DNA from 4 places in the Vibrio limimangrovi genome. Region 4 is predicted to be linked to each of the others. Evidence: predicted binding sites of a transcription regulator. Region 4 holds the regulator's gene; each other region holds the start of a gene.

What was found. The regulator CRP, encoded in region 4, controls carbon source genes, mostly activating them, when cyclic AMP is high. The targets are predictions, from matches to a motif close to TGTGANNNNNNTCACA.
Region 1: a site for CRP is predicted at 2,019-2,034, ahead of malT (HTH-type transcriptional regulator MalT). Genes of this name have one in related genera too.
Region 2: a site for CRP is predicted at 5,754-5,769, ahead of deoD (purine-nucleoside phosphorylase). Genes of this name have one in related genera too.
Region 3: a site for CRP is predicted at 5,449-5,464, ahead of recB (exodeoxyribonuclease V subunit beta). Genes of this name have one in related genera too.

Annotation. Positions count from the first base shown of each region.
Region 1 is NZ_JBSUGF010000007.1:254,203-262,274, reverse strand. Features, by position in the region: gene ACWYU8_RS08885 (glycogen/starch/alpha-glucan phosphorylase) at 1-1,659, opposite strand, end outside; gene malT (HTH-type transcriptional regulator MalT) at 2,233-4,941, shown strand; gene ACWYU8_RS08875 (DUF368 domain-containing protein) at 5,481-6,398, shown strand; gene ACWYU8_RS08870 (hypothetical protein) at 6,542-6,967, shown strand; gene ACWYU8_RS08865 (SCO family protein) at 6,977-7,579, shown strand; gene ACWYU8_RS08860 (glucose PTS transporter subunit EIIB) at 7,737-8,039, shown strand.
Region 2 is NZ_JBSUGF010000013.1:123,418-131,489, reverse strand. Features, by position in the region: gene ACWYU8_RS18300 (DEAD/DEAH box helicase) at 1-564, opposite strand, end outside; gene ACWYU8_RS18295 (Lpp/OprI family alanine-zipper lipoprotein) at 1,108-1,353, shown strand; gene ACWYU8_RS18290 (L,D-transpeptidase family protein) at 1,375-2,301, opposite strand; gene phrB (deoxyribodipyrimidine photo-lyase) at 2,308-3,723, opposite strand; gene ACWYU8_RS18280 (MerR family transcriptional regulator) at 3,733-4,548, opposite strand; gene ACWYU8_RS18275 (YbgA family protein) at 4,538-5,488, opposite strand; gene deoD (purine-nucleoside phosphorylase) at 5,887-6,597, shown strand; gene ACWYU8_RS18265 (transposase) at 6,655-8,072, shown strand, end outside.
Region 3 is NZ_JBSUGF010000002.1:251,198-259,269, reverse strand. Features, by position in the region: gene ACWYU8_RS03275 (LysR family transcriptional regulator) at 1-491, opposite strand, end outside; gene ACWYU8_RS03270 (TDT family transporter) at 601-1,575, shown strand; gene recC (exodeoxyribonuclease V subunit gamma) at 1,764-5,255, shown strand; gene recB (exodeoxyribonuclease V subunit beta) at 5,571-8,072, shown strand, end outside.
Region 4 is NZ_JBSUGF010000022.1:29,194-37,265, forward strand. Features, by position in the region: gene astD (succinylglutamate-semialdehyde dehydrogenase) at 1-233, shown strand, start outside; gene ACWYU8_RS21245 (2-oxoadipate dioxygenase/decarboxylase family protein) at 445-1,236, shown strand; gene crp (cAMP-activated global transcriptional regulator CRP) at 1,337-1,969, opposite strand; gene ACWYU8_RS21255 (phosphoribulokinase) at 2,210-3,079, opposite strand; gene ACWYU8_RS21260 (YheU family protein) at 3,215-3,427, opposite strand; gene ACWYU8_RS21265 (hydrolase) at 3,461-4,468, opposite strand; gene ACWYU8_RS21270 (TIGR02444 family protein) at 4,555-5,043, opposite strand; gene ACWYU8_RS21275 (ABC transporter ATP-binding protein) at 5,040-6,959, opposite strand; gene kefG (glutathione-regulated potassium-efflux system ancillary protein KefG) at 7,171-7,767, shown strand; gene kefB (glutathione-regulated potassium-efflux system protein KefB) at 7,751-8,072, shown strand, end outside.

The DNA of each region.
Region 1 (8,072 bases), on a different contig from region 4:
ACGCTTGATTTGAACATCGAAGATCGCATTGGTATCCAGCTCGATACCCATGTTTTCTTTGACCCATTTAGCCAGGCGCTCTTTGTTCTCTTTCTTAACTGCCATGAATTCTTTTTGGAATTTCGCGTCTGTTGCGTACTTCGCAATACCTTCTAGCAGTTCAAGTTTCGCAGGCCATTCGTCACCGATTTTGTCTGTGATTAAAGTAGACAGGCCAGGGTTACAGAACTTCAACCAACGACGAGGTGTGATACCGTTCGTCACATTGTGTAGACGAGTTGGGTACAGCTCATGGAACTCAGGGAACAGGTCTTTCTTAACCAATTCAGAGTGAAGCGCTGCTACACCATTAACCGCGTATGAACCGATTACACTCAGGTTGGCCATACGTACCATGCGGTGGAAACCGTCTTCGATGATCGAAAGTTTTTGCTGTTTCGCAACATCACCAGGCCACTTAGCACGAACTTCTTGCAGGAAGCGGTGGTTGATTTCGTAAATGATTTCCATGTGACGTGGAAGCAAGTGCTGAATTAGCGACTCAGGCCATGTCTCTAGTGCTTCTGGAAGTAATGTGTGGTTTGTGTACGCGAATGTGTGTGAACAGATTTCCCATGCCGCTTCCCAAGTTAGACCTTTCTCATCAACAAGGATGCGCATTAGCTCAGGAATCGCGATGGTTGGGTGCGTATCGTTAAGCTGGATTGCCTCTTGCTTAGGCAGTTCTTCTAGTGAGTAACCTGCTGCTTCATGACGGCGTAGAATATCGCGTACTGAGGCCGCAGAGTGGAAGTACTGTTGCATTAGACGAAGTGTTTTACCTTTCTCGTGGTTATCGTTCGGGTAAAGCACTTTAGTGATGTTACCTGCGTCTATCAGCGCATGCTGAGCTTCGAAGTAATCACCACTATTAAAGCTGGCTAGTGAGAATGGTGCAATTGCCTGACATTCCCAAAGACGCAAAGGGTAAACCGTGTCTGATTCGTATCCTACGATTGGAAGATCCCACGGCATCGCTTTTACTGTCATGCCAGGAACCCATTTACGAACTTCTTTGCCGTTCTCGTTTACCACTTCAACGTGACCGTAGAAGCCGATTTCCTGTGCAAGTTCCGGACGAGCGACTTCCCAAGGGTAACCTTCAACGCCACACCATGCATCTGGCGCTTCTTGTTGACGACAATCTTTGAATGACTGCTTAAACAGACCGTATTCATAGTGGAGGCCGTAACCTACAGTAGGGAATTCTTGTGCTGCACATGAATCCATAAAACATGCAGCCAGGCGACCAAGACCGCCGTTACCCAATGATGGATCGCGCTCTTCTTCTAGCAGGTCAGTTAAGCTATGACCTAGCTCAGCCATTGCCTCTGTCACTTGCTCGTACAGACCCATGCTGATTAAGTTGTTACCTGTTAAGCGACCGATTAGGAACTCTAGAGAAAGGTAGTTAACACTCTTAGCGCTCTTGATACGAGGATCTTCTTCAGTCGCAAGTAAATCAAAAGTAGTGAACTCAGCCAGTGCGCGCCCCATTGCCAGGTACCATGCGCGGCTATCGGCATTTTCAACGGTATGAGCGTAAGTCACTGATAGGTGTTTTTTTACGCTGTCTTGGAACGACTTTTTGTCAAATTTTTTCTGTTGTGTAGGTTTCATTAAGAAATTCTCACGTCTTTTAGTAATTCATCTGCCATACATCGTGCATTTAGCAGGGTGAATAAACATCCTCCTAATTCTCCCCCCTTAAAGGAGGAGGAATGAGGGCGTAGAGGGGGGTACCCCCAAGCAATTAGTGATCTAAATCTCAACAACACTGGGCTCGCTCGACTTGTTAGTGATTTCGGTCACAACCAAGCATGAGAAAAGCATGAATTACACTTATGACGGTTATTAGGGCTCACATGGTCTTTGATGCAAAATTTGTCTTAGTGATCACATTAACCCAGTTAACAACCATGAAATATTCCAAACGCTGTGCAGAAAAATGCATACATTACCAACTCGAAGTGCTTTTAGGTGATCAAAATCACAAATCAAGGGCGTAGTTAATGCCAATCGGGTTATCTCCTGAGAATTAGGAAGTGGATCAAAGTAAGCTGCGATGGCGATGACGTAACATCTCAATCAATTTGCATGTTTTGTTCGCTTTTTAAACAAATTAAGATTTAGTGACACAAACCGTTTTCAGATTTCGCTAGCTTACGCTTACATATAAGGACTCAATTACTAATGTGGATTCCATCTAAGCTTACTCGCCCGGGTCGTTTACACAACGCCATTGTACGTCCTCGAGTGCTGGACCTCCTGCAACAAGCGCCTTACTACAAATTGGTTTTGTTTCGCTCTCCTGCTGGATACGGCAAAACCACGATGGCAGCGCAGTGGCTGTCAGACAAGCCCAACGTTGGCTGGTATAGCATTGATGACAGTGACAATGACGGCTTTCGTTTCGTCAATTACCTGCTACAAGCATTGAATAAAGCAACCAACTACAGTTGCGCTAATGCCCAAAAACTGGCGGAAAAGCGCCAAATATCCTCGTTGCGCTCTCTGTATAGCGAACTCTTTGCGGAAATGGCTGATTTTCACCAGGAATGCTATGTCGTACTCGATGACTACCACCTGATCACCAATGATGAAATTCATGAATCGATGCGCTTCTTCTTAAAGCACATGCCAGATAATCTGACCGTCGTGGTCACTAGCCGTGCAACCCCGCCTCTCGGTACAGCGAATCTGCGAGTGCGTGACTTGATGATCGAAATCGGCAATGAAATGCTGGCATTCGATACAGAAGAAACCACCCGCTTCTTTAATCAACGCATCGCTGATGGTATTGATGAAGACATGGCGAATAGCTTGCGAGCATATGTTGAAGGTTGGCCTTCGGCGCTACAACTCATCGCTCTGCAAGCGCAACATCAAAACCGTACGCTGGCGCAAACCGTTGAGTCGGTATCACAGTTTAATCACGCGCATCTATGGGATTATCTGGTCGAAGAGGTGTTTGATCTACTCGATCACGACACTCGCCACTTCTTAATGCAAGTATCGGTTTTAGATCATTTTAACGATGAGTTGGTGTTTGCGTTGACTCAGCGTGAAGATGCGCTTGGATTGATCGAATCCCTCAATCGTTACGGCTTGTTTATCTATCCACTTGAGGGTGAACATAACTGGTTCCGATTCCACAATTTGTTCGGTGAGTTTCTATCTCACGAACGCCAGGCCAGAATTCCTCAACAAGAGAAAGATCTGCACCGTAATGCGGCATTGGCATGGTTACAACAAAAATCGCCACATCAGGCGATTCACCACGCACAAAAGTCAAATGACAAACACTTAGTCGTTGAAATATTGAATGAATTTGGCTGGAAAATGTTTAACCAAGGCGAGCTAAGCACCTTGGAGCGTGCGATTCATCAGCTAGATTCGGAGCTACTGTTCAGTCATCCAAAACTGACCATGTTACGTGCATGGCTGGCTCAGAGTCAGCACCGCTACAATCAGGTTGGTCAGTTACTTCAGGAAGCTGAAACCGAGCATAAAAAACGCAATATTGAGCTTGATGTCCATTATCAAGGTCAGGCTAATGCGTTACTGGCGCAGGTGGCGATTAACAGCAACCAACCCGAAAGAGCACTCGAACTGGCAGAACTTGCTCTTAGTCAGCTCGATCACACTATCTATCGCAGCCGAATCGTCGCAACTTCCGTCGTTGGAGAAGTCAATCACGTCCTGGGCAAACTCGATCGTGCCTTGCCAATGATGCAACAAACTGAAAAATTGGCACGTCAGTATCAGGTTTATCATCAGGCACTTTGGGCGATTTTGCAGCAAAGTGAAATATTGATTGCTCAGGGTTACGTCCAGGCCGCATTTGAAGTGCAGGACTCAGGCTTCCGCTTGATCGAGGAGCACCAACTGCAACATGTTCCGCTGCATGAGTTCTTGCTGCGTATCCGTGCGCAAGTGCTCTGGTGCTGGAATCGTTTAGACGAAGCCGAAGAGTGCGCTTATAAGGGCTTACAGATCCTTGAGAATCATTCACCAAGTAAGCACTTACATAGCTACTCGATGCTGGCACGTATTGCGATTGGACGCGGAGAACTCGACAAAGCCGGTAAGTTTATTGAGCATATTCAACACTTGATGAAACAGTCTACTTACCACGTTGACTGGACTGCAAATGCGTCACTGTCTCTGATCCTATTCTGGCAAGCTCGCGGCAATACCGAAGCGATACAGGAATGGTTAAACACCGCAGTTCGTCCAGAATCTGCGTATAACCACTTCTGCCAGTTGCAATGGCGCAACATCGCCCGAGCGCACATTAACCTCGGGCAGTATGACGAAGCGCGTCAAGCGTTAGACTTTTTACAAAGTGAGGCGCGCCGCAGCAAACTGGTCACCGATACAAACCGAAATCTGGTCGTAGAAGCCGTTTTAGCCGCACGCCAATCAAATGAAGAGCAAGCAAAAGCATTATTAAAAGAAGCGCTGGTCATGACCAATCAGACAGGCATGGTTGGAAACTTCCTGATTGATGGTGCAACGACTGGCAGTCTGCTAGAAAAGCTTAGCCTTCGCCATGAACTGGGGGATTTGGAACGCCATCGAGCACAGCAATTGATGAAAGACATTTCATCGAACCAACGCAGCCGTTCCATACACTTTGACGAAGAGTTCATTGAAAAGCTGGTCAACCACCCGAACGTACCAGAGTTAGTACGCACTAGCCCGCTCACTCAACGTGAATGGCAAGTTTTAGGATTGATTTACTCTGGTTTTAGTAATGAACAAATTGCCCAAGAGCTCGATGTAGCGGGTACTACCATCAAGACCCACATTCGCAACTTGTATCAAAAGCTGAACATTGCAAACCGTAAGGAAGCGATTATTACAGCAGAAAATTTGCTGCAGTTGATGGGCTACTAGAACAAGAGAGTCATCGAAAACAAACCTAACGAATAAAGGGTTGGCGTATCGCGTCAGCCCTTTTTTGTTGCCTGACTTAACGAAAAAGTCATGCTCAAAAAACGTTTTGTTCAGACAAAAAAATAGCCAACCGCAATGACCGCGATTGGCTTTTATATACTGTGAACAATCTGTATTCACTAACAACGTCAGTTGGCTAGGTGACCCTCGGCTTAAGAAGGGTCGCGGCATATTATGCATATAACGTGCCAGTTTTTAAAGGCATATTTTTGCGCTCAAGATCTCATATATAACTTATTTTCGACACAGTTTATTGCAAAATGCAAAATGCAAAATGCGAAATACAATTGCAATTGGCAATTCTATATTGCAAAAAAACATTTATTTACGGAAGACGTATTCTGCTTTGAGATTACGCAAAAAAATCACCTTCGTGGATTAATCAAGCAGTTAGATATCAATCATCACTACTATTTCATACTTTTTTGACAGCAATGTTTGTATACTCTTTGCCATCTAAACGACATAACCATAGAAATATGAATTATCTAATTACTTTCTTCAAAGGAATCGCCATGGGAGCCGCGGATGTGGTTCCCGGCGTCTCTGGCGGCACTATTGCTTTTATTACTGGTATTTATGACACGTTGCTAGAGAGCATTCGACGAATTAACCCCTATCTTTTGACGATTTGGAAACGACAAGGGGCTAAAGCAGCGTTTAATCATATTAATGGCTTTTTTCTCATTTCTCTTTTCTCGGGTATTTTCGTTAGCATTGCGACGCTCGCAAAGCTGATCACCTGGCTGCTGAATACGCACCCGATTCCAATTTGGTCGTTCTTCTTTGGACTGATTCTGGTTTCGGTGTACCACATCGTCAGGCAAGTAGAAAAGCGTGACGCGATTCGCTTCATTACCCTCTTGGTTGGCGTGGCATTCGCGTACAGCATTACGGTGCTTAAGCCTCTGCATATGGAACCAACGATGTTGAACACGCTTATTGCTGGTTCTATCGCGATCTGCGCAATGATCCTGCCAGGGATTTCAGGCAGTTTCATTCTGCTACTGATTGGCATGTATACACCAGTGCTAGCCGCAGTGAAGGGATTCCAGATGGACATCTTAGCGCTGTTTTTAGCTGGCTGTGTGATTGGTCTGCTAACCTTCTCACACCTGTTGTCCTGGCTGCTACGCAAGTTCCGCGACGCAACGCTTATGTTTCTGACTGGATTGATGATCGGCACCCTACCTAAGATCTGGCCATGGAAAGAGACGTTAACCTGGCGCACCAACTCAAAAGGTGAGCAAGTGCCACTACTTCAGCACAACCTGTCTCCGTTTGAATATGAGCATATCACCTCGCAACCCTCACAACTGGTGATAGCGATAGTGATGATGCTGGCTGCAATCGCGCTGGTGCTTGGCTTAGAAAAGTTCGCAGATTCAAATAAATAACTTTATTGCCTAAAACGGAGCCACCAGCTCCGTTTTTTATTCAATCTATATAAGGTGTACACAATTTCTCGAACTTGTCTCGTTCAGCATTACTCAGATGTGCTACGATACGGTTCTTATTACGTCATAATTGCTGAGCTTTAATGAAACTGTTAAACATTACAGGCGTCGCTGTGGCACTGGTCGCAGGGTTTTACGCCCCTACTCTTATCAAAAGCTTATCAACTTCCTCAGAACTCAAACCGCTTGATGAATATTGTTTTCTGTCTACAACGGCTTGTGTCCAGCACGATGTCTCCATGATACTCAATGTCGACAACGCTCAACCGCTAGTTCCGGCGCAACTGACCGTTGAATGGTCAGGCAATCAGGCTGAACAACTCGTACTGAGCCTGTCGGGTCGAGAAATGGAAATGGGAGAACCCAAATTTCTCCTAAAAATGGTTTCTCCCGGAAAATACATGGGTGAAGTGGTTTTGCCTGTCTGTACTCAAGAGTCAATGACTTGGGTAGGAGAGCTGAGCGACGGACAAAACACGATTTATCCCGCCATCAAAATGCATAGATAAGGAATCCTTATGAGCCGTAACTGGTCCCTCATTCTCATAGTCGCATTCGTACTTGGGTTTGGCGCTAAAAGCTATTTAGACAACCAGGAAAAGATCCCTACTACCGAACAATCTGAGCCTGCAACGTCAGAACAGACGATCTTGTTTGGTGAAAACGATCAGCCAGTCAACATCTTTGATGAAAACGACCCACGTATCCGTATCGTATATTTTGGATTTACGCGTTGTCCGGATGTTTGTCCAACGTCGCTAGCGATGCTGGCAGGCGCACTGAATCAAATTGATGATGCACAAAAAGCCCAGCTACGTCCGATGTTCATCTCTCTTGATCCTGAGCGTGATGAAGCGGATGCATCTGCAAAATATGCACACTACTTCCACCCAATGATTGAAGGCTTGTCAGCACCACTGGACATCACAACTCCACTCGCTCACAGCTACGGCGTTATTTTCCGTAAGACAGAGTTAGAAGGTTCTGAGCTGAAATATACCTTAGACCACAGCTCCTATTTCTACTTTTTAAAACCCGATGGAACCTTGATCACTAAAGTCCCGCACACGCTGACACCAGCGCCGATTGTCGAGGCGATTTCACAACTCACCGCACATTAAACGTTTCAATTCGGCTCCTGGATCAGGAGCCTTATTTTTATTCAGCACCTTATGCCTTGACGGCTATTTATCTAATTTCTGTGCTTTATCCCTCAAATATGTATGCTTATTTAAGATATAAACTAGTTTCCAAATTCGAGAAAGATAGACAAAGAGTATGTTCCAAAGGCTAAAACGCATCTTTAAATTCCTGACTCAGGTAAACCCAAATATGGATCAGGATGTCGACATCATTATTGCCGCAATTGGTGGTATAGAGAATGTCGTTGAAACTGGCGCGTGTGCCACACGTCTCAGACTGACACTCAACTCTACTGCCATCGTCAACAAAGAAGCGCTGAAACAACACGGTGCGCACGGTGTCGTGGTGATAGACGAGCGCCATATCCAGATCATCTACGGACTCAAAGCCAACACATACTCGCAAATTATGGAAGAGAAAAGGGTTAGCCGCACGTAAGGAATGCTCTGCCGCAATAGGATGAGAGCGACT
Region 2 (8,072 bases), on a different contig from region 4:
CATCAACGTCTGGCGACGACGGTGTTTAGCGGCCTTGTGAATACGACGTAGCTCAGGAGCAAAACCAAGGTCTAGCATACGGTCAGCTTCATCCAGAATGAGCGTTTCTAAACCATCAAGAAAAAGAGAACGATGTTCTAAGTGGTCAGCTAAACGCCCTGGTGTTGCCACAATGAATTTTGGATAACGTCGCAGTGCTTTCACTTGATCGTTAAAATTTTCACCGCCAAGTATCAGAGCTGCATCGTAAGACAGACCAGCAAGCATTGAACGAAGTTCACCATAGACCTGCTTAGCCAACTCTCGTGTTGGAGCCAAAATCACCGCTCGGGGATCTTTCGCCGAAAACGATTTTGTCTTAAGCGACTTATGAAGCATTGGCAATACAAACGCTAAAGTCTTGCCTGAGCCCGTTTTCGAAGACGCCAATAGATCCTTGCCTGCAATCGCAACAGGAATCGCCTGCTGCTGAATTTCAGTCGCTTTTTTAAAATCGTAGTGTTTTAGGTTCTTCAACAATCGGTTGTCTAGGCCTAGATCTTTAAATTGCAAAGTATTCTCCAATAAATCAGTCAGTATTAGTGCTCATGATGGCGTTTTCGCACTAAACATGGCAAAAAATAAAAGCCCGATATAATAGCGCAAATCATAGGAGTATAGATAGAGATCACACAAACTAATTCTGGTATAAAAAATAAAGTTACTTTTGAGACAGTAGCAACTTTAAAAACACACCTACTATCTATGCCCTAAACTTAAGGGAGTCAAGACATCGCTGCCGTGCCATTTGCCCAAATTGTCCTGAATTATCAAAGCGTATTATGGATATTTGCGAACAGGAGCTTCCATTTGCGTCAATATCGTCTAAATTATTGATATCAGGAACGTGGCAAAAAATACCTGCTATGAAGACTGTTGTGGAGTAAATGAAAGCGGAAGTGTTGTCTTTTGTTAGGCTCAGGTAAAAGTTAACGTCGGGTAACCCATGAAATTCTTGGGTTTTTTTGACTTTTGCTACATCATGTACTGATACAATGTGTACACATTTAACCTCGCTTCAAAAACAATAAACGAGCGAGAATTTCACTATAAGCAAGGAGTTCTTATATGAACAAAACGTTGATCGCAGCTGCAGCAGCTTCAGTACTTCTACTAGCAGGTTGTGCATCTTCTGATGACGCAACTTCAGCTAAACTAGATGATCTAAGTAATCAAGTTAGCCAACTAAGCCAAGACGTGCAATCTCTTCAATCTGACGTTCAAAAGTCAAATGACGCAGCAATGGCTGCTCAAGAAGAAGCTGCACGTGCTAATGAGCGTATTGACAACATCGCTCAATCTTACACTAAGTAATTCATAGTGTTATGCCGCGCCTCACGGCGCGGTTATTTCTACTGGTACACCATTCTGTGCGGCAATCACTGCTTTTGCCTTTACATCTTTCAATCCAAATTCACTCAGCCACCAGCCTAACTCTTTCGGCAATTCCAGGTCATCTTTCTTACCATTACTGCGAGTTAACGGCTCATGAGCTTCAATAAAGACACTTCGATCAGGCTCTAGTGCCACTTTAACCGGTTGGTTAATAACCTGCACTTTTTCCCCGCGGCGAACTTGCTCAAACAACCATTCGATATCACTTGGATCCATGCGGATACAGCCAGCGCTTACACGCATACCAATACCGAAATCTTTATTGGTACCGTGAATCAGATATTCTCCGTTTCCATAGGCTAAGCGAAGCGCAAACATACCCAGAGGGTTATCAGGCCCGGCAGGAACAACCGCCGGCAGATCAATCCCCTTCGCTCGGTATTCAGCCCGAATTGAAGCAGGAGGCGTCCAGGTAGGGTTAGGGCGTTTTTGGCTAACGCTTGTGGTCATCACTGGCGTATCTCGTCCGATACGACCAATACCAACGGGAAATACGTGGACTATCCCCCCTTGTGATGGGAAGTAGTACAGACGTAGCTCTGCCAGATTAATGACAATACCTTGGCGCGGGACATCCGGCAGAATAAGCTGGGTTGGAACAGTAAGAACATGTCCGGCTTGAGGAAGGAAAGGATCCACACCTTTATTCGCCGCCATTAAAGCGAGCATACCGACATCATAGTGCTTAGCAATGTTAGCCATCGTTTCGCCATCTTGCACCACGTGGTTCTCAATACGACCAATAAGACGACTGTTGTCTGTTGGCAAATCGTACATCTTAGCAAATGACAATCCACTTACTAATGACAACGATACTGATAACAGGGTTCGTTTTGCGATACTCATTGATCGCTTTTTGCTAAGCATTTCACTTTATTCCTTGGCGCTTTTGAAGAGCTGTAAGGTTATCTCTCTTTCCACTTTGTGATCAACCACCGGAGTGTGATAATCCAGTAAAGAAAACCCCTCCCACATCCATGGTTTGTGGACGAACTTGTTTGGCACACGCTTAATTTCCGGCACCCAATAACGAACAAAGGTACCATCCGCATCAAACTTTTCGCCTTGGCTGACGGGATTGAAAATTCGGAAGTAAGGCTGACCATCACAACCGGTCGATGCAGACCATTGCCAACCTCCATTATTAGCCGCAAAATCACCATCGACAAGTTTGCTCATAAAGTAGACTTCTCCCCACCGCCAATCAATGTGCAGATCTTTAGTCAAAAAGCTCGCGACTATCATACGTAAGCGATTATGCATCCAGCCTGTTTGATTTAGCTGGCGCATGGCGGCATCAACGATAGGATATCCCGTAGTCCCGGTTTTCCAGCGCTCGAAAGCTGGCTCGTCGTATGACCACTGAATCTTGTCTTCCCATTCAATAAAGCCTTTTCCTTTAACTAATTTTGGTTCAAAAACCAGCAAATGTTGATAGAACTCTCGCCAAATGATTTCGCTTAGCCATGTCGCTTTTCCTTCAGACAAGTCCGGATGTGCACTCTCAGCATACAACCGAGCAAGACACTGCCTGGGTGACAAAGCGCCTATCGCTAAATAAGGAGAGAGTTGACTGGTGCCATCAATAGCCGGGAAATCACGCTGATCCCGATAATCATCACTGCATTCACGAACGAACATTCTCAGCTGTTTCAGAATGTCATTCGTCGACGCAAACCAATGATCACTGGACTCTCGCGGATAACTGAATGTGAAACAGTCATCGAAGCACTTTCCCTCCAGAACTCGCAACACTTTGTTCGAAAGCTCTTCCTGAACCTGAGGTTTCGAGACTATAGGTACTTGGAACATTTGCAACCAGGCTCTTTTAAAAGGGGTAAATACCTTAAAATAGTCACCTTGCTTATTAAGAACGGTCGTTGGTGCGTGAACACACTTATCATGAAAGAGCTCAAAGCCAATGCTGGCTTGACTTAACGAGTCTGATACCTTGCGATCCAGCTCCTGCTCATTGACTTCATAATGAATATTCGCCATCACGCTGGTCACGTTTAACAATTCTGCCCAGCCACTAATCACATCGATGCAGTCATTGAATTGTTCGACTTCAGCATATAGAAACGGAATATTGAGTTCGTGAAGTTCTCTGTTAAGGTGCTCTAACCGACGGGCGACGAGATCCGCTTGCATTGGAGCCATGTGATGCTCTCTCCACTGCTGCGGCGTTGCAATAAAACACGCGACAACAGGCTGCCCGGAATCCAGCGCCGCCTTTAGTGCTGTGTGGTCTAACGTTCTTAGATCACGTCGAAACCAGACCAGAACCATACTGACTCCTTAACTACTCTGCGTGTGGCCTAGGTGGAGTTTTTCGATCACCTCTGAGCACTGAATTTGATTCGGGAATTGAGTCTGTAACGCTTTTAACGCTTCTACTTGTTTGACTGGTAGTGCTTTGTTGGAGAACAGAAATACTTGATGATAACGCTCAATTACCTCGTGTTCGATTAAGCCAGAAATGTCGTTTACTTTGTCAATTAAGGTGACGTGATATCCCAGTTCACAAAGCTTCGCCGCTTGAATCCAGCTTTCCGATTCCCGAAGCTGTTCAAAACTGACGAGCAAACACTTCCCTTTCGAAGCTGCCTTATTTTCAGAATCAATCACGAGTGCGAGTCGCTTGATGAGGCAGGTTTGGAAAAGTCCCTTCTGCAAGGATCGAAGCGAGCCTTTGACTAACTCCAATGCATCAAACACCGGATTAATAAATTGCTCAACGACTAAGTTAAAAGGATACTCCTTCATCACGGACGTCAGAACGCTCTCTATCTTAGCGCTATTAAGTTGAGACAAAGCGGACAACAAGGTCTCAACTTCTTCTAATACGTGCGGTTCCGAACTGATTTCTACATCATCTGCTTTTCCTAGCAAGCCTTTTACTTTGCCGATAGCGATACCTTTCACCAACCAGCTTTGTATTTCTCGGATCGTGTCAATATCCTGCTGGCGATATAAGCGATGACCTTTTTCTGTCCGTTGCGGTTGAATAAGGTTATATCTTCTCTGCCATGCTCTCAGCGTGACGGGTTTTACGCCCGTCAACTCTGCGACATCTCTAATTGCGTATAGTTTTTCTTCTGAACTACAAGCCATAACGTAATCTCATCTCCTGCGGGTGTGGCTCTAAGTATTTTTGCTTTTGTAAATACTCGTCCGGATAAGTATTTAGATAATGCTTAATCAGGGTTAGCGGAGCAAGCAACGGCAACAAACCGGTTCGATAATCATGAATGACGGTCGCCAGCTCTTCCTTTTCTCCTTTATTCAGGGAGCGTTTGAAATACCCCTGAAGATGCATCAGAACATTGGTGTTATTTTTGCGGCTCGCTCGGTTTGTGAGGGCTTTCATTAACCCTAAGCGATATGCTGTAAAAAAGTATTCAATGTCGTAGCGTGCAACATCAGCCACCAAACGCCCCAGCGAACGATACGATTCAGGATGATGCGCCATTAGCGTTAATTTATAGCGGGAGTGGAAATCAATGATTTTGCCTCGGGTTGGCTCTCCTGACATTGACTCATAAAAATCATTGAGACAGTACACGCGAGTAATGAAGTTCTCTTTAAGCACAGAGTCATTCAGACGTCCATCTTCCTCGATCGGTAACCATGGCATCTTCTGCATTAGTGTTTGAGTGTACAAGCCTACCCCTTCTTTTGAAGCATTATGATTGCTGTACACTTTAACACGCTCCATACCGCAGGTTGGCGATTTGGCACAGACGATGTAGCCACATAAATTCTGCTTCTCTAGCTCATCAACTTTGTTCGCGGAGTATGCCAACATATTGTCAGTGTGGTCATTTTCAGGATTTTTTGTTTCCACCAGTGCCAGGCGTTCTTCATTAGAGATCAACCGAATCGTAGGTCTAGGTACTGGCATACCAACGCCGACCTCAGGGCAAACAGACACAAAGTCGAAGTAATTACTGAGCTCTTTCGTTACGAAGTTACTCACCTTATGACCAGAGTCGAAACGGACACGTTCACCTAACACACAAGAACTGATACCTACTTTGATTGAAGATTCCATGATTACGCCATCCCTATACAAAAGGTTTTGTTGTATAACTTATAGCAATCTTGCCAAGATTGTACAAGAAATTTAGTTGTACAATTTAAACATTTTACACGCTCGAACTGGACTTAGATCACCGCGAATACAAAGAAGTCATGCCGCCTTATACTTTGATTTTGCGTGCGACATCAATAAATCGTCTCTAAGCAAATCGATTGCCTTTTGGCTTTCAACATATTTCGTTATAATCATCAAACTTAGTTCCCATAAGGGTTGTTTTTGTGACCAATATCTCAAGGATGTGGCTTACTCCCCGATATTATTGCCTCAACGAAAACGAACGAATTCAACAGAATTGGTAACAGCCATCTATACTAGATGCGTTTTACCAAACAAGACTTTGGAGAGCACTTATGGCAACCCCACACATCAACGCACAACCAGGTGATTTCGCTGAAACAGTTCTAATGCCTGGCGATCCTTTGCGAGCTAAGTACATTGCAGAAACGTTCCTGGAAGATGTGAAGCAAGTTTGTGATGTTCGAAACATGTTCGGCTTCACTGGCACTTACAAAGGCAAAAAAGTATCCGTAATGGGTCACGGTATGGGGATCCCTTCATGCTGTATCTACGTACACGAGTTGATCGCTGAGTTCGGCGTGAAAAACGTTATCCGCGTAGGTAGCTGTGGCGCGGTACGTGACGATGTCAATCTGATGGACGTTGTGATCGGTATGGGTGCTTCTACTGACTCAAAAGTTAACCGTATCCGTTTCAACAACCACGACTTCGCGGCAATTGCTGACTACGACCTTTTAGAAGAAGCAGTAAAACAAGCTCGTCTGCAAGAAGTACCAGTAAAAGTGGGTAACGTGTTCTCTGCAGATCTGTTCTACACACCTGAAGCCGACCTGTTCGCGAAGATGGAAAAACTAGGCATCCTGGGTGTAGATATGGAAGCCGCTGGTATCTACGGTGTCGCTGCAGACCTGGGTGCAAAAGCGCTGACTATCCTGACCGTTTCTGACCACATCATCCGTGGTGAAAAACTAAGCTCAGAAGAACGTCAAAAATCGTTCAACGACATGATGAAAGTTGCTTTAGAAACCGCAATCAACATCTAATTAATCATTTGCAGCCGGTGCCTGACTGGCTGCCCGAATTACCCAGAGGGGGCGATCGTGTCTAACGGCGAACTGCCAAAAGATGCAGATGGGTTACAACTCAACTTTTGTAAAACATTGGCGTGTGACAACTTTGGATTGAGTGATGCGAAACGTTACGTTCTGCAGCATGCTAACCCCAAGCGCCCGGCGATGGTTTGCCGTGAATGTGGAGCTTTCCCCCCTTTACTTAACAACCGCGATGTAGTTAACGAACTTCATCGTCTGCGGCACGTCCATAGTGACGGGTTGCCTGCCTGTCGTAATAATGAATGCGACAACTTTGGACTCTCTGTCCACACTCACAAACACCTCTACCACGCTTTTGGTTACAGTGGAGACCGCCAACGTTACCGCTGCAAAGCATGCCAAAGTACGTTCGTCGATAAATGGTCCGGTGCAAATAAAAAGCTTCAGTTCCAAGAGAACTTAATGGCTTTGTTGTTCACTGGTTATTCCGTGCGCGAAATCTGTCGTAAACTCAGCATCAACCCTAAAACGTTTTACGATCATGTTGATCACATTGCGAGTCGCTGTCGCCGGAAACTCGCGACTATTGATGCGCGTTGGGTAAACCACGCTAATCATTATGAATTAGCGTCGAATTACATCGCTCTGCAACCAAAAAGTAATAATGGCGTGTACTGGATTGTCTCCGGTGAAGCACATTCCGGTTATATTCTCTGTCAGCACGTGAACTACTCATCAGACGAGGAGCCAATAGGTACGCTTGATCACAACCCATACGATCAGGTTTCTCGGTTTGTTTCTCAAGAATACACAGCCGAAGCCAGCGAACCACCAGCAGAGCCTTCAAGCAAGCTTCGTGAACGCATCGACCAGAAATATCAGACCATTTTGGCTCGGGCTAATGTCGAAGACCCGCTAGGAAATCTTGCGACATTCCACTATCCGTCAAAAGGTGCACTCATTCGTCCACCTTACACGTCGTACGCTCATTATCTGCACGTACTTGATATGTGCGGGTCAAATAAGCACGTTGCTATTTACATGCCTCAAGATCCTCTCCTCCGTTCGGCAGCGTTGAGTGTCTGCTTATCTCGCATTAAAAATAAAACTGTCGATTTAATGTATGTGGAAGAAGATCCAGCCTGGGACATGAGCTTGCCATTTGGCAAAATCGATATCGTTTACATGAGTTGGTGGAGAGACCGTTGGGCTATCTCAAATCAAGGGGGTATCTCAAACCAAGGGGGTATCTCAAACCAAGGGGCTATATCAAATCAAGGAGATAGAAGCAAAGGCATTTGTTACCTTGCTGGTGATAACAATGAGCCGGAAAAATGGTTCAATGTCGCGACGACACGTCAAGTACAGTTCTACCAAAAGCGATTCCAGCTACTGTTCGAAAGCTTCATTAACGAACCACGACGTAAATTAAGACCTGGTGGTATTTTACCGCTTCTGGACATATT
Region 3 (8,072 bases), on a different contig from region 4:
CTGAATTGAGAGGACTGCAGTTCGGGGTGAAGCGTTTTACCCTCGATCAGTGCGATATCCAGCTCATAGTCGGTTAGTTTGTCGCATATCTGCGCCGAGTTGGAAATAAACAGGCTTTGCGAGCGGTGATTAGTATGTTGACGAAAGGCGCTTAGGAGATAAGGCGCGACTTGATTGCCGATGGTATCACTTGCACCAATTCTCAGTTGTCCTGACAGGGCTTGGTCGCCTTCAAATATACTCTCAATGTCTTTGGCTCGGTTTAATAACTCGTCCGCTAAAGGCAGCAACTTTTGTCCTTCCTGATTGAGAATCAGTCGGTTGTTGACCCGATCGAACAGGTGATGCCCAATCTGCTTTTCTAGCTCAGACAGCGCCATACTTACCGCTGCTTTAGAAAGGTAGAGACTCTCCGAGGCGGCAGTCAACGTGTTGTGCTGAGTGATGGTGGTAAACACCTTGAGTTGTTTGAGAGATATATGACTTGCCATAGATCAATGTTTAGTAAATCTGAACGTGTGTTCTAGATAATTAGATATATCGGAACGAAGTGCAAGCGTATTATTAGCGGCATCGAGACTGGCTCTGATTGAGGTTGTTATGATTCAGAAAACAAAAGCAAAACTAATGGCAGCTCCAACGCCGATGGCAGGGTTAGCACTTGGTATTGCAAGTTTGGGTTGGGTTTGGGAAAACTTCGCTGAATTACATGGCTACGGACAGTGGATGAGTGCGGGCATTGCCAGTGTGTTACTCACCATTCTGGCGATTAAATTCCTACTACATCGTCAGCTGTTAAGACAGGATCTTGCTCACCCAGTCGTCGGGAGCGTGGTACCGACTTTTGCAATGGGAACGATGGTGGTTTCTAACTCGTTGGGGCAGTTATTTCCACTTGCGGGCGACACACTATGGTTAGTCGCAATTGTTATGCACATTGTGTTTTTGGTTAGCTTTGTTTACCACCGAGCAAAAGAGTTTGAGTTACACCACATGGTACCGAGCTGGTTTGTACCACCAGTAGGCATCATCGTTGCGGATGTCTCTTTTTCGGGCAATCCGTTTTTGGTTCCCATCGCACATGGTGCATTGATGTTCGGTATGATGGCGTACGCAGTGATGCTTCCGATCATGATTTACCGATTCATGTTTACACAGGAAATTCCCGATGCAGCGAAGCCAACTATGGCGATCTTGGCTGCACCTGCGAGTTTATCTTTGGCTGGGTACTTAACCGTAATTACTACGCCATCGCCTGTCGTTATTGCTATGTTGTTTGGTATTGCGGTGTTGATGACGGCCATCATCTACCTGGCATTCTTTAAACTGCTAAGACTGCCGTTCAGCCCAGGCTATGCGGCGTTTACCTTCCCAATGGTAATTGGTGCAACGGCGTTGTTCAAAATGGCAAACTGGATGGAGACGCAAGGTTTAGCGCCACACTATGTTCAACAAGTGCGAAGTTTGGCGGGTTTAGAACTTATCGTTGCAACTTGTGTTGTTGTGTATGTGGCATTTCAATACGTGAATCACCTGATGATAAAACCGCGAGTTTGGCCGATGGCTCATGTGTAACCTGCCTATTCTGGGGGTGCCACAATTGCCGTTATCTGAGATAGAAAGTGACGCTGAATCACACGCGATTGCTGCGTAATTCAGCGTTTAATAAGCTTTTGTTATTTAACAGATCGAGATATCTGCCAGATTAAATAGGGCTGTGCTAAGCTAGCTAACAGTTTCAATCGGCACTCGGTGTTCCCATTTTGTTTACTGTTTATCACTCCAACCAAGTCGACGTTCTCAAATCACTTCTTGTTGAACTGATTCGAATCAGTCCGCTGGAAAACCCATTCGAAAAAGAACAAATTCTGGTTCAAAGTCCGGGTATGTCACAGTGGTTAAAAATGGAGCTGGCCAAAGAGTTTGGTGTGGCGGCGAACATCGATTTTCCGCTACCTGCAACGTTCATTTGGGAAATGTTCACGCAGGTTCTGCCTGATGTGCCAAAGCGCAGTGCATTTAATAAAGAAGCGATGACATGGAAGTTGATGCACCTGCTGCCGGGGCTTCTAAACCAAGAGACGTTTTCACCGTTGGCGCAATATCTCAAAGACGACAGTGATAACTCCAAGCTGTACCAGCTAGCAGAGAAAATCGCCGATATCTTCGATGGTTACTTGGTGTACCGTCCAGAATGGATTGCAAGTTGGGAAGCGGGTCAGAGTGTGCCAGAGCTGGAAGACGAACATCCGTGGCAGCCAATTTTGTGGCAAGCGCTGTACGATCACACGCTATCACTGGGGCAGTCTCCTTATCACCGCGCCAATCTTTATGAACACTTTATCGACACGTTAGAGAATTTTAATGGCAATTTTGACCATTTACCGAAGCGTTTATTTGTTTTTGGTATTTCCTCTTTGCCGCCACGCTATATGGATGCATTAAAAGCGATTGGTGAGCACATCGATGTGCACTTGATGTTCACTAACCCGTGCCGTTACTACTGGGGTGAGGTTCGGGACCGCAAGTATCTGGCTCGTTTGGCAGCGAAACATCGTCAGCATGTCGTATGGCAGGATGATCACTCTGAAGTACAAGGTGAAACCGAGCAGTTGAAAGGGGCTCTGGAAGACAATGTGATTGATGAACTGCACACCGATGTGGTCGGAAACAGCCTCCTAGCTTCAATGGGGAAATTGGGGCGCGATAACATGTATCTGCTTTCTCAGCTTGAATCCCATGAGATCGAAGCGTTTGTTGATGTCGAGCGCGACAGTCTGATCCATCAATTGCAAGCTGATATCCTGAACCTCGAAGAACATCAAGACGACCAGCAGATTGAAAACAGTCATCACAAGCGGGTAGTTAGCTTGGGCGACAAATCGCTAAGCCTGCACGCTTGTCACAGTCCAATGCGTGAAGTAGAAGTGCTTCATGATCAACTGCTAGCGATGTTTGATGCAGATTCGACCTTAAAGCCACGCGATATTATCGTCATGGTTGCGGACATCAACGCGTACAGTCCCGCGATTCAGACGGTATTTGGTAATGCGCCGGGGGAGCGTTTTATTCCGTATTCGATTTCAGACCGAACGGCGGACCAGGAGAGCCCAATTCTTGCGGCATTCATGCAGTTGGTAAACTTACCGAATACGCGCTGTTTGGCTTCAGAACTACTGGAACTGCTGGAAACTCCGGCGATCTTAAAGCGTTTTGAGCTCAGTGAAGATGATTTCTTACAAGCGAAACTGTGGGTTGAAGAGTCGGGCATTCGTTGGGGGTTAGATGCCAATACCGGACGTGAATTTGAACTGCCGGAAACCCGTCAAAACACGTGGCAGTTTGGTATTCAGAGAATGCTGCTGGGCTATGCGATGCCAGAGTCGGCTGGCTTGTTTGAAACCGAGCAAGGCAGTTTATCTCCGTACAACGAAGTGCAAGGGATGGGAGCCGAACTTGCTGGCAAATTAGCGCACTTTATCCAACAAATCAGCACGTATCGCAGCAAGCTTTCTCATGCTCACACTATCGATGGCTGGCGTGAGACATTAGTATCGCTGCTGGATGACTTCTTCTCGGTCGAGTTAGAAGGTGAAATGGCGCTGAAATCCATTCGCGACACGCTCAGTAATCTTAAAGAACAATTAGCCGATGCGGCATTTGAAGAGGCATTATCTCCTGCGATCATCAGCCAATATCTGCAAGATAAACTGTCTGGCACGCGAGTCAGTCAGCGTTTCCTTGCCGGACAAGTTAACTTTTGCACCCTGATGCCGATGCGTTCGATCCCATTTAGAACGGTCTGCCTGCTCGGAATGAATGACGGTGTTTACCCGCGTTCCATGCCGCCGGAAGGCTTTGACCTGATGACGGGAAGAACTAAGCCGGGTGACCGTTCACGACGGGATGATGACCGTTACCTGTTCCTGGAAGCGATGTTGTCTGCACAGCGAACGCTCTACATCAGTTACGTTGGCCGTTCGATTCAAGACAACACTGAACGCGTCCCTTCGGTGCTGGTTTCTGAGTTGATGGAATACTGTCACCAAAACTACTGCTTAAGCGGAGATGAAGGCTTACCGGTTGATGAGTCTGGCGACAATTTATTGAAAGCTTTAGTGAATGCTCACGCCATGGTGCCATTCAGCCCAAGTGCCTTTCAGGGGATGCACTCCAGCTACGCCAAAGAGTGGATTCCCGCGGCGTTAACCCAGAGTAGCCAATCTCAAGGCTACGTTCGCCGAGATTTCAACCGCGCATTGGACGATTATCTGCTGGGAGCCACGTTCCCACTAGAGCTCGATTTAGTCGAGCTGCAACGTTTCTGGCGTTTACCGGTACAGTACTTTTTCAATCGCCGCTTAAAAGTGGTATTTGAGCCGCCACTGCCAGTCATGGAAGATGATGAACCATTTGTTTTAGGTGGACTGGAAAGCTATCAGATGCGTGATGAGCTTTTAGAAACCTTGCTCGAAACCACGTTGACACAACCAGAGAAGAAAACAGATGTGCTCAAGCACTTTATGAGTCAACAACGTGCGCAAGGTAAGTTACCAGTTGGTGCGTTTGGTGATATCGAGTTTGAAACCAACCGAGTTCAGGCTGAAGAGCTGGTGGACAAACTGACGTTTTTATCTGGTGCACCGCAAGACGATTTAGAAATCGACCTGACCTTTGACTCCCTATTCGAAGGAAATGAGGGTGATGAGAAAAAAGTTCGCCTGACAGGCTGGCTTACTCAGTGTTACCAATCCGGATTGATTCGCTACCGAAGTGGCAGGGTTCGATCGCAGGATTATCTGGCCGCCTGGATTGATCACCTTGCTATGTCAGCATCGGGACATGTTAAGAAAACTCATATCATTGGCTATGACCGCAAAGAAGGTGCGGTGCATTTAATCTACCCAGAAATTGCAGATGCCGCGTATGCCAAGCAGTTACTCACTGAGTTAGTGCGCTTGTTCTTTGAAGGTATGACCAAGCCTTTGCCTTACTTCCCGCAAACTGCGCTGGCATGTGTTGAAGCGGGCTTTAGTCGTGGACATTGGGCTGACGACGAAGAAAAGTCTTTGAAGAAAATGGCAGATACATTCAACGATGGCTACATGAGTTCAGGTGAAGGAAACAACGCCTATATTGCACGTATTTGGCCTGCCTGGAATGATGACTTAGCTACAGAAGTACGTTTAATGACCGCATTGGTACTGCAAGGCGCGCGTTTAGCCGTGCAAGATGCGGACGATATAAAAGCGTAGTAAGGACAGTTGGATAGAGTAAAGGGAGAGTAGGGTGGCCGCCAGAAAATCATTATTTTTTGTAGGGCGTTCGCTGTACGGCCACAAGGTCAGAGGGACCATGATACTTTTGCTTAATTCATTTGAGTGTTGCCGCCTGAAAGGCTTGGCTTATCTCGTGAGGCGCATACTAACGGTGCAACAGATGGATAACCGTGAGAAAGATCCCACAAAGCCCTAAATTATCCAACTTGGTAAACATATAAATAGAATTTTTAACGATAGATCACACTTCTATCAGTTGATAATCCGGAGAGATTCAGCGTTATGGATCAAATGTCAGGTGCAGAGCTACCTAACCATGATTTAGAAGCCACTGGGCAACCGCAGCCAACACCACTAGAAGCGATGATGTTTCCTTTACATGGTGCGAGGTTAATTGAGGCATCCGCGGGTACGGGCAAAACCTTCACTATTGCGGGTTTATACCTGCGCCTTTTGCTTGGTCACGGCAGTGCAGAGACCAAACATCGCGTCCCGCTTACCGTTGATCAAATTCTGGTTGTGACCTTTACCGAAGCGGCGACAGCGGAGTTACGCGATCGTATCAGGGCGAGAATCCATGATGCGCGTATCGCTTTTGCTCGCGGACACAGCTCCGATCCAGTCATTCAGCCTTTGCTTAACGAGTTCGACGATCACAAGCAAGCGGCGGAAATTCTTCTCCAGGCAGAGCGTCAAATGGATGAGGCTGCGGTCTACACCATTCACGGTTTTTGCCAGCGCATGCTGACACAAAATGCTTTTGAATCCGGCAGCCGATTTAATAACGAGTTCGTGACGGACGAAAGCCACCTTAAAGCTCAGGTGGTGGCTGACTATTGGCGACGTAACTTCTACCCATTGCCATTCACTTTAGCGGGGGAAATTCGTCAGTTGTGGGGTTCTCCATCTGCACTGTTGTCTGACATCAGCAATTACTTAACAGGCGCACCGTTAAGCCTTTCTGTACCTGCGATGAAAGGCAGTTTGGCCGATGTTCATACTGAGAATCTGAAAAAAATCGATCAGCTGAAAGCACAATGGCGAGATAGCCAGGATGACTTTTTAGCGCTGATTTCTGATTCAGACATCAACAAACGCAGCTACACCAAAAAGTCTCTGCCGACCTGGTTAGAGGCAGTGAATGCTTGGGCAGCAACAGAAACCACGGGTTACGACTATCCAGACAAGCTGGAAAAGTTTGCGCAAAATATCCTGTCGGAAAAAACACCCAAAGGTAGTGTGCCGCAGCACGCCGTTTTTGAAGCGATTGAGGCTTTTCTTGCCAATCCTATTAGCTTAAAAGCGCCACTGTTGGCTCATGCGATTGAACATTGTCGCGTGATGTTAGCCAGCGCGAAAAATCAGAAGCAATGGCTATCTTTCGATGATTTACTGACTCAACTTTCTGCTTCTATCGATACCGATGAAAGCGAGCTACTGGCTGAGCGAATTCGCACTTTGTATCCGGTCGCGATGATTGATGAATTCCAAGATACCGACCCGTTGCAATACAGTATTTTTAGTCGTATCTATCTGAACAATCCAGAATGCGGTTTGTTTATGATCGGTGACCCGAAACAGGCGATTTATGGTTTCCGTGGCGCAGACATTTTCACTTATATTAAAGCTCGTAACCAAGTAAGTGCCCACTACACGCTAGGAACGAACTGGCGTTCAAGTGCGGATATGGTGCAGGCAGTGAACCAAGTGTTTGCCTTGCCAGACAGCCCATTTATCTATGATTCGGACATTCCTTTCTTACCCGTAAACTACAGTCCAAATGCCGAAAAACGCATTTGGACTATGGGTGGTCAAAAGCAACCAGCACTGACTTATTGGTTGCAAAACGCTGAAGAAAAACCGCTGCCAAAAGGCGAATATTTAACTCGAATGGCAGAGGCAACGGCAAGCCAAATCCAAACCATTTTGACTCAGGCTCAGCAGGGACAAGCGTGTCTGGTGAACGGTGAAAAACAGAAAGCCATTCAAGCCGGCGACATCGCGGTACTGGTTCGCACGGGAAGCGAAGGCCGGATGATTAAGCAAGCGCTGGCAGATCAAGGCATTGCTAGTGTGTACCTGTCCAACCGAGACAGCGTGTTTATTAGCTCGGTGGCTCAAGACTTACAGCGTCTTCTGCAAGCAGTGCTGACCCCGGAAAATGACCGGGCGCTACGTGCCAGTCTCGCCTCTGAACTGTTTGCGCTGGATGCCGCCAGTCTGGATGCACTCAACAATGATGAAATCGTATGGGAAAACGCGGTTAATGAATTCAAAGAGTACCGTAAACTTTGGATTCAGCGTGGTGTGTTACCCATGCTGCGTGCGGTGATCAGTAAACGTCATATTGCTGAACGGTTGTTAGAAGAAGGCGCAAGCTCACAAGGAGAAAATGGTGAGCGAGTACTTACCGATTTAATGCACATTGGTGAGTTGCTTCAGCAAGCCAGTAATGAACTGGACAGCGACCACGGTCTGCTGCGCTGGCTGGCTCAGTCCATTAGCGATGCGGAAAATGGCTTGGGTGGCAGTGACGACCAAATTCAACGTTTGGAATCCGAACGTAATTTGGTACAGATCGTCACCATCCACAAATCAAAAGGTCTGGAGTATGACCTAGTCTTTCTGCCGTTTGTTTTCAGTTACCGAGAAGCCAGCGAAGCCAAATATTACGATGTGGCCAATGACCGTACTGTACTGGATATTACGGGCAATGATGCATCAATGCAGCAAGCGGACAAAGAGCGTCTCGCTGAAGACCTGCGTCTGATATATGTGGCATTAACGCGCGCC
Region 4 (8,072 bases):
CCGATGACCAAGAATGGGAATACTTCGTTGACCACATTCGAGCTGGCATTGTAAACCGCAATCGTCAATTGACAGGTGCAAGTGGTGACGCGCCATTTGGTGGTCCTGGTGCATCAGGCAACCTTCGCCCAAGCGCATTTTACGCCGCGGATTACTGTGCTTACCCAATGGCATCAATGGAAGGTAGCGCGACTGAACTACCAGCGACATTGAGCCCTGGTGTCACGCTTTAAGTTTCAATAATAGGGCCACGGCGATGAACTGTGGCCAGGCCTGCTGACGCATCATTAAAGTATGGAGTCTTAATGGGGTTAGCAGGCGAAAAATGATAAAGAGTGTGCGACTGACTGACATTCCATCACTGGTTAGGCTGCTCGTTCTGCCGTTAAGGCCGTGAAGGAGCCGCCAACACTCTTACCCTACCTCTCGTAACAAGGAGCCGTTATGACCCCTGATGTGTTATTTGAATCACTATGGCAAGACTACATTCAACGTCTATGTCCTTCTGCTGCTAAAGTTCATCAGCTTCTTCAGGAAGATGAGCTGTTAATCAACGATCATATTGCTCTGCGTACATTCAATGTTGAGCCTCTTGGCATCGAGACGCTGGCTAAGCCGTTCTTAGCGATCGGCTACAAGGCGTGTGGTGATTATGTGTTTGAAAGCAAGAAACTCGTTGCTAAGCACTACGAGCACCCAGATCCAAAACAGCCAAAAGTCTTTATCAGTGAGCTCAAAGTTGAAGAGTGTTCACCGGAGCTTCAAGCGATTGTTGCGAAGCTGGTGGCACAAGTCGATGCAGATAAACTAGCAGATAGTGCATTTTTGCATGGCGGTCGCTTGTGGGATCTAAGTTTTGCTGATTATCAGGCTCTGGCGAAAGAGAGTGAATACGCGTCCTGGCTAGCGGCTCATGGTTACGGCGCCAACCACTTTACGGTCAGTGTGAATCAGTTAAACCAGCACGATGAAGTCAAAGAAGTGAATGATCACCTACGCCAGGCTGGATTTGTGATTAACGAATCAGGTGGAGAAGTTAAGGGCTCGCCAGAGGTTTTGCTTGAGCAGTCTTCCACCATGGCGGATAAAGTGCCGGTTAACTTTACCGAGGGCTCAGAGATTATTCCTGGTGGCTTCTACGAGTTTGCTAAACGTTACCCAATGGCTAATGGTGAACTTTATCCGGGATTCGTTGCAGCTTCTGCAGATAAAATCTTTGAGAGCACCAACAGTTAGCATTTCGGCTAACAACATGTTTTTCCATACCTAAAGAAAAAGCCACCAATGTTGTCATTGGTGGCTTTCATTTCTTGATTTACGTTACTCTTATCAGAGATTAACGAGTACCGTAAACGACGATAGTTTTACCGTGCGCAGAGATTAGGTTCTGCTCTTCTAGCATCTTCAAGATACGACCTACAGTCTCACGAGAACAGCCAACGATTTGACCGATTTCTTGACGAGTGATCTTGATTTGCATGCCATCTGGGTGAGTCATCGCGTCTGGTTGTTTTGCAAGGTTCAGAAGCGTCTGAGCGATACGACCAGTTACGTCTAGGAACGCTAGGTCACCCACTTTTTGGCTAGTTACTTGAAGGCGACGAGCCATCTGCGCAGAAAGACGCATTAGGATGTCCGGGTTTACTTGGATAAGCTGACGGAATTTCTTGAAAGAAATCTCAGCCACTTCGCAAGGAGATTTAGCTCGAACCCAAGCTGTACGCTCTTGGTCTTCCTCGAATAGACCAAGTTCACCAATAAAGTCACCTTGGTTTAGGTAAGAAAGGATCATTTCCTTACCTTCTTCGTCTTTGATAAGAACCGCAACAGAACCTTTAACGATGTAGTACAAAGTTTCCGCTTTTTCGCCCGCGTGAATTAGCGTGCTCTTTGATGGGTACTTATGAATATGACAGTGTGAAAGAAACCACTCTAATGTTGGGTCGGTTTGAGGTTTACCTAGAACCATAATATCTCACTTCCTCTGCAGGGTACGCTTGCGCTATCCATATTTTAGCTAAGCCTGAATCAGGTTTACTAGAATAAGAGCACTTTTTATATGCTGCAAGCTATCTTGTGTTTCGGTAAGAAATAGTATCCTTTTTCTAGGATGATTTCTTGATTTTAATCGTGCCATGGTTGCTATTTTGTACGCAAAACTGTGCACATGATCACGGTATGAAAAGTAAACACTACGAAAGCGAGATTTTTAGCCAATTTTTCCTGTTTCTATCAGTTGTTGTAGGATAGGCCTAACGATCAGCTCCATCGCAAAGCTCATCTTTCCGCCAGGTACAACGATTGTATTGTGGCGCGACATAAACGAACCATCAATCAGGGCCAGAAGATATGGGAAATCGACATTCTTGATACCACGAAGTCGGATCACCACAAAGCTCTCATCCAAACTTGGAATGCCTTTCGCGTTGAGCGGGTTTGAGGTGTCCACTGTTGGTACACGCTGAAAGTTAATATGAGTACGTGAAAATTGTGGAGTGATGAAGTTCAGGTAGTCATCCATTGAGCGAACAATGGAGTCCATGACGGCCTCGCGTGAGTGGCCACGGTCACGCGTATCGCGCACGAACTTTTGGATCCACTCAAGGTTTACGATCGGTACCATGCCAATCAGAAAATCGACGTGCTGCGACACATTCACGTTGCCATCGACAACGCCACCATGTAAGCCTTCATAGAAAAGTACATCACTGTTCTCTGGCAAATCCTGCCAAGGAGTGAAAGTCCCTGGCATTTGATTGTATGGGACCGCTTCATCAAATGTGTGCAGGTAGCGACGTATGCTACCCGTTCCGTTTTCGCCATACTGCTGGAAAAACTTTTCCAGGCCGGGAAAGTCATTGGCTTGTGGACCAAAGTAACTGATGTGTCTGCCTTGCTCACGCGCTTTGCGAATTTCGATATCCATTTCCGGGCGAGTAAAGCGATGGAAGCTGTCACCTTCAACCCATGCCGGTTTGACGTTCATCATATTGAACATCTTGCGGAAGGCTTCAGATGTAGTAGTTGTACCGGCACCAGATGAGCCGGTAACCGCAATAATTGGGTGTTTAGCTGACATGACAAACCTTGTCGAAAGTTGTTCCTTTAAGGTGCAGCAGGTGCCTACTGCACAATTGATAACCCACTATAGCACGTAACAACTGCTTGTCATCGACTGGGGTACGGTAAAATGTGAGGGCGTTAGGAAAAGGTATTAATACTTTGCTTTTCTTTGAATATCTACAGTTTCATGCAGTTCAGAATACACAATGACAGCTTCACCTTTTTCTAATTGTGACTTTACCTGATCGATCTTATCTTGCAGGGATACTTCTACCGTGCCGTAATCCGTTCCTTCACGAAGAACGAATTCACGAATCAGATTTTCCAGCGTATCCGGCGGAATGTCTTTCCAGGGAATGATCATAAATACCTCGAAATTTTATGATGGGGTTGCAGTTTACTGTGTCTTACGTTTTGAAACAGCAGAAAGGTGGCCGGCAGCGATGCACTGGTAGTAGGAAGGTAGTGCTTCTTCCAGCCAGAACTTTGGCTTTAATGCTGAGCCAGAGATAAAACCAACATGACCGCCATGTTCGTACAAGCGATAGTCGATGTTGTCTGGCAGGACGAATTTTGGAATGACCTCGTCGGTCATAAAGGGATCGTCCTTGGCATGAATAATCAGGGTCGGCAGTTTGATCTGCTGCAATTTGCTCAAGCCAGAGCATTGGGTGTAGTAGTCGTGAGCATCTTTAAATCCGTGCAGCGGCGCAGTGATCAAATCGTCAAACTCTTGCAAGCGCGTCACGCGTTTGATCGAGTTGTAAGAGAGCGCCAGTTCGCCATGCAGAAGTTTGTGCTTTTGTAAGGCGTTGCGTTTGAGTGAAGAAAGTAAATAACGTCGATATACCTTGGAAAAACCTTGTTCAATCCGGTTAGCACAGGCGGCTAGATCGAGTGGTGCGGACACTATGGTTGCCGCTTTCAATATAGGATCTTCGCGGTATTGCGCCAGATAATTCGCCAGCATATTGCCGCCAAGGGAAATACCAACCGCGATTTTGGGGTTATGTGGAAAACGTTGCTCAAGATGCTCCAGGAAATAACGCGCATCCGTGACTTCTCCGGAATGATATGCTCGGGCCTTTTTGTTTGGCTTACCACTACAGCCTCGAAAGTGCATCATCACAGAGAGCCAGCCTGAATGCGCAAAGGCATTCATTAACCCATTGGCATAAGGACTGTAGAAGCAGCCTTCTAAGCCGTGAAACAGGATGAAAATTGGTTTGCGTTGAGCGGGTTCTTTGTTTGGGTCTTCACTCCAGGCGAGATCGAGAAAGTCACCATCCTCAGTATCCAGTGTCTGCCAGACAGGAGTAAACAGCGCTTTTTTACGAATAAAGCGTGGGAGAAGGGTCTGAATATGCGGGTTTTTCATCCCTGCGGCTGCAAAAAATTGTGTCATACCTTACTGCTCTTGCACGTTCCCCATCATCTTTTGGAGAACTTATTAATATAATCCTTTACAAGTAGTATAGGTATTTTACAGATTTATGGATGTTTTGGCGGATGAATGTTTGGTACCGGGATGGCAAAAGCGTGTTGCAAGTGCTCACCACCAAGCTGGCGACAATATCTGAGCGTGAGTGGATCGCCTTCATTGGCTATCAGGGAGAGGGAGTTAATACAGTCCACCAGATCGGATTGCTGTTGCTTCTCAAGTTGCAGTTCAAACTGCAAAGTTTCTCGATATAAAGCATCGTTTACCTGTGACTTGAGGTGACGTCGCAGTTCGCGAAAAGAGTGCAGTAACGTTTCACTGCGGCCAATACAGCTCTGTACCAGATGCCAGTCTTTTTCTTGGAAAATGAGCTGCTGCTCGTCAAGCCAACGGAGCAGCAGTAGCAGATTCACGTTGCCGTGATAATTGTTTTGCAATGATAAACACGCTTCTTTTACTTCTCGCACGCCATAAAACTGCAGACTGAATTGCCACAGGTGTTCTAAGGTTAGAGTGTATTCCGCGTGTTTATCTGTCATTGGTTAAACTCGAGCTCCATCTGCTCCAGTTCTTCTTGAGCAGACATCCATTCCATTTCTACCTCTTCAAGCTCCGACTTGCTCGATGCCTGAAGTGCCAACACTTCATTTAGTTTAGCTTTATTTTCGGCTTCATAAAGTGAGTTATCCGCCAATTGTTCTTCAGCTTTTGCTAGTGCTACGCCTAACTTATCCATTTTATTTTCTAATTGTGTCAGCGTTTTGCGAATTGGTGCGGTTTGCTTACGGAATTCTGCTTCGCGACGTTTCTGCTCTTTTTTTGCAGCAGCGCTGTTGGCTGAATCTTTGGCAGGTTGTGCCGCTTGCGCTTCTTTACGCTCTGCTTTTTGCTGCTCAGTAAGCCATTTGTAGTAATCAACTAAGTCACCATCGAATGGAGCAACTTGGCGATCATGGACAAGGTACAAGTCATCGGTTGTGGCACGCAGCAGGTAGCGGTCGTGCGAGACAATCACCATCGCGCCTTCGAAAGTCTGCAGTGCCATGGTCAGCGCTTGACGCATATCCAAGTCAAGATGGTTGGTAGGCTCATCGAGTAGCAATAGGTTTGGTTTTTGCCAAACAATTAATGCCAAGACCAAACGTGCTTTTTCGCCGCCTGAGAACGGGGCCACTTTTTCTAGTGCTTTATCGCCTTGGAAACCGAAGCTACCTAAGTAGTCACGCAGTTGTTGTTCGGTTTGATCTGGGGCGATTTGCATCATGTGCTGCAGTGGAGTTTCTTCAGGATGCAGAGTTTCTAGTTGATGCTGAGCAAAGTAACCAATCTTCACCCCTTGTGAGTAGGTCAGATCGCCACCTTGCGCTTTCAGTTCTCCGGAAAGCAATTTGATTAGGGTTGATTTACCCGCGCCGTTGCGGCCCAGAAGACCAATTCGGCTACCCGGAACGAGGTTAAGGCGAATTTTTTCCAGAATTAAATTGTCGCCGTAACCCGCAGAGACGTCATCCATCATCATGATTGGGTTTGGCAGTGCTGCTGGTTGACGGAACTCAAAACTGAATGGGTTATCAAACTGTGCAGGTAACACTTTCTCCATTCGTTCCAGTGCTTTAATTCGGCTTTGTGCCTGACGAGCTTTGGAAGCTTTATAGCGGAAGCGGTCGATGTAGCTTTGCATATGCGACATCTGTTTCTGCTGCTTTTGGTACATCGCTTGTTGCAGAATCATTTTCTGCGCACGCTGGTTCTCGAACGATGAATAGTTACCTGTGTATTCGTTTAATTGCTGGTTCTCGATGTGAATGATGCGTCCAACGATTGGGTCGAGGAAATCACGGTCGTGCGAGATCAGGACAAGCGTGCCTGGGTAGTTCTGTAACCAGCGTTCTAACCACATGACCGCATCTAAATCCAGGTGGTTGGTCGGTTCATCGAGCAATAGTAAATCAGAGCGACAAAGCAGCGCTTGAGCCAGATTGAGGCGCATACGCCAGCCACCAGAAAACTGAGTCAGACTCCAGCTCATCTGATCCTGACTGAACCCTAAGCCATCAAGTAGCTCAGCAGCGCGAGCACGGATACTGTAACCACCAATGGTTTCAATCTTACCGTGGATTTCAGCAACCAGTGTGCCGTTGTCTTTTTCTTCGGCTACTGCGAGCTGTTTTTCAAGATCACGAAATTCACGATCGCCATCAATGACATATTCTAATGCGCTGCGTTCCAGAGCAGGTGTTTCCTGTGCCACCCACGCCAGTTCCCAGTGTTGTGGTTGGCTAAATGAGCCAGCATCAATGGACAGTTCATCTTTCATCAAGGCAAACAGGGTAGATTTACCACAGCCATTTTTGCCGACTAAGCCTACTTTGTCACCCGGGTGGATAGTTGCAGAAGCTTGTTCTAAAAGAGGTTTACCGCCACGCAGTAACTGAATATCAGAGAAGGTAATCATAAAGTTGTCATTCACTTTGCGCAGTGCGCGTTGCTTGGTCACATAGCGAAGTGACCTCAACCTATTTTTTGAAGCCACTTGGGTATATATCTAGCGGTGAATAGTAGGGGTATTGGCGTTAAAAGTCGATCTCTGACCGTGAATTGCATTATGCTGTACAAAAAAGTATAACAATTTGATAACGGATAATATTTACCACAAGGACGACCATTTGACTGTCGCATCGTCAATTCTCCCAAGAGTTCTGGTCATATACGCTCATCCAGAGCCACACAACTCGATAGCTAATCAAGTGATGATCAAAAGAATCGAACCGCTTGAGCACGTGACTGTGCACGATCTTTACGGTGCCTATCCGGACTTTTTTATTGATATAAACCACGAGCATGAACTCCTCATGAAGCATGATGTGATCGTGTTTCATCATCCTCTCTACATGTATTCCTGCCCGGCTCTGTTAAAAGAGTGGTTGGATCGGGTGCTGGGTAAGGGCTTTGCTTTCGGTGAAGGCTGCGCATTGAAAGGCAAATATTGGCGCAGTGTGATCACCACTGGAGGCAAAGAGGAAGCGTTCAGCATCAAAGGTTACAACAAGTATCCTCTAGAGCAGATTTTGCAGCCGTTTGAATTGACGGCGGCTCTGTGTCAAATGCACTGGTTAGAACCGTTGGTGCTTTATTGGTCGCGGAATGTCTCTGATATTGAGCGTTATGAGCACGCGGAGCAGTATCGTCGATGGCTAGGCGATCCGCTAAAAGATTGGAACGCGTCAAACGAACAGGGAGTTCAGCATGGCAGTCACCAGTGAGTTTCTCCAAAGCAGTGTGGTTTTTCTTTCCGCTGCGGTTGTTGCGGTGCCACTTGCCCAGAGGTTTGGGTTGGGATCAGTGCTGGGCTACCTATTGGCCGGGGTTTTGATTGGTCCATGGGGACTGGGATTGATAAGCGATGTCGATGCGATTTTACACTTTGCCGAGCTCGGGGTTGTACTGCTGCTATTCTTGATCGGTTTAGAACTGAATCCTAAGAAGCTATGGCAGATGCGCGGGCCGATTTTGGGGCTCGGTGGCGCTCAGGTTGTCGTGACCACTGCGGTGATTGGTAGCATTATCA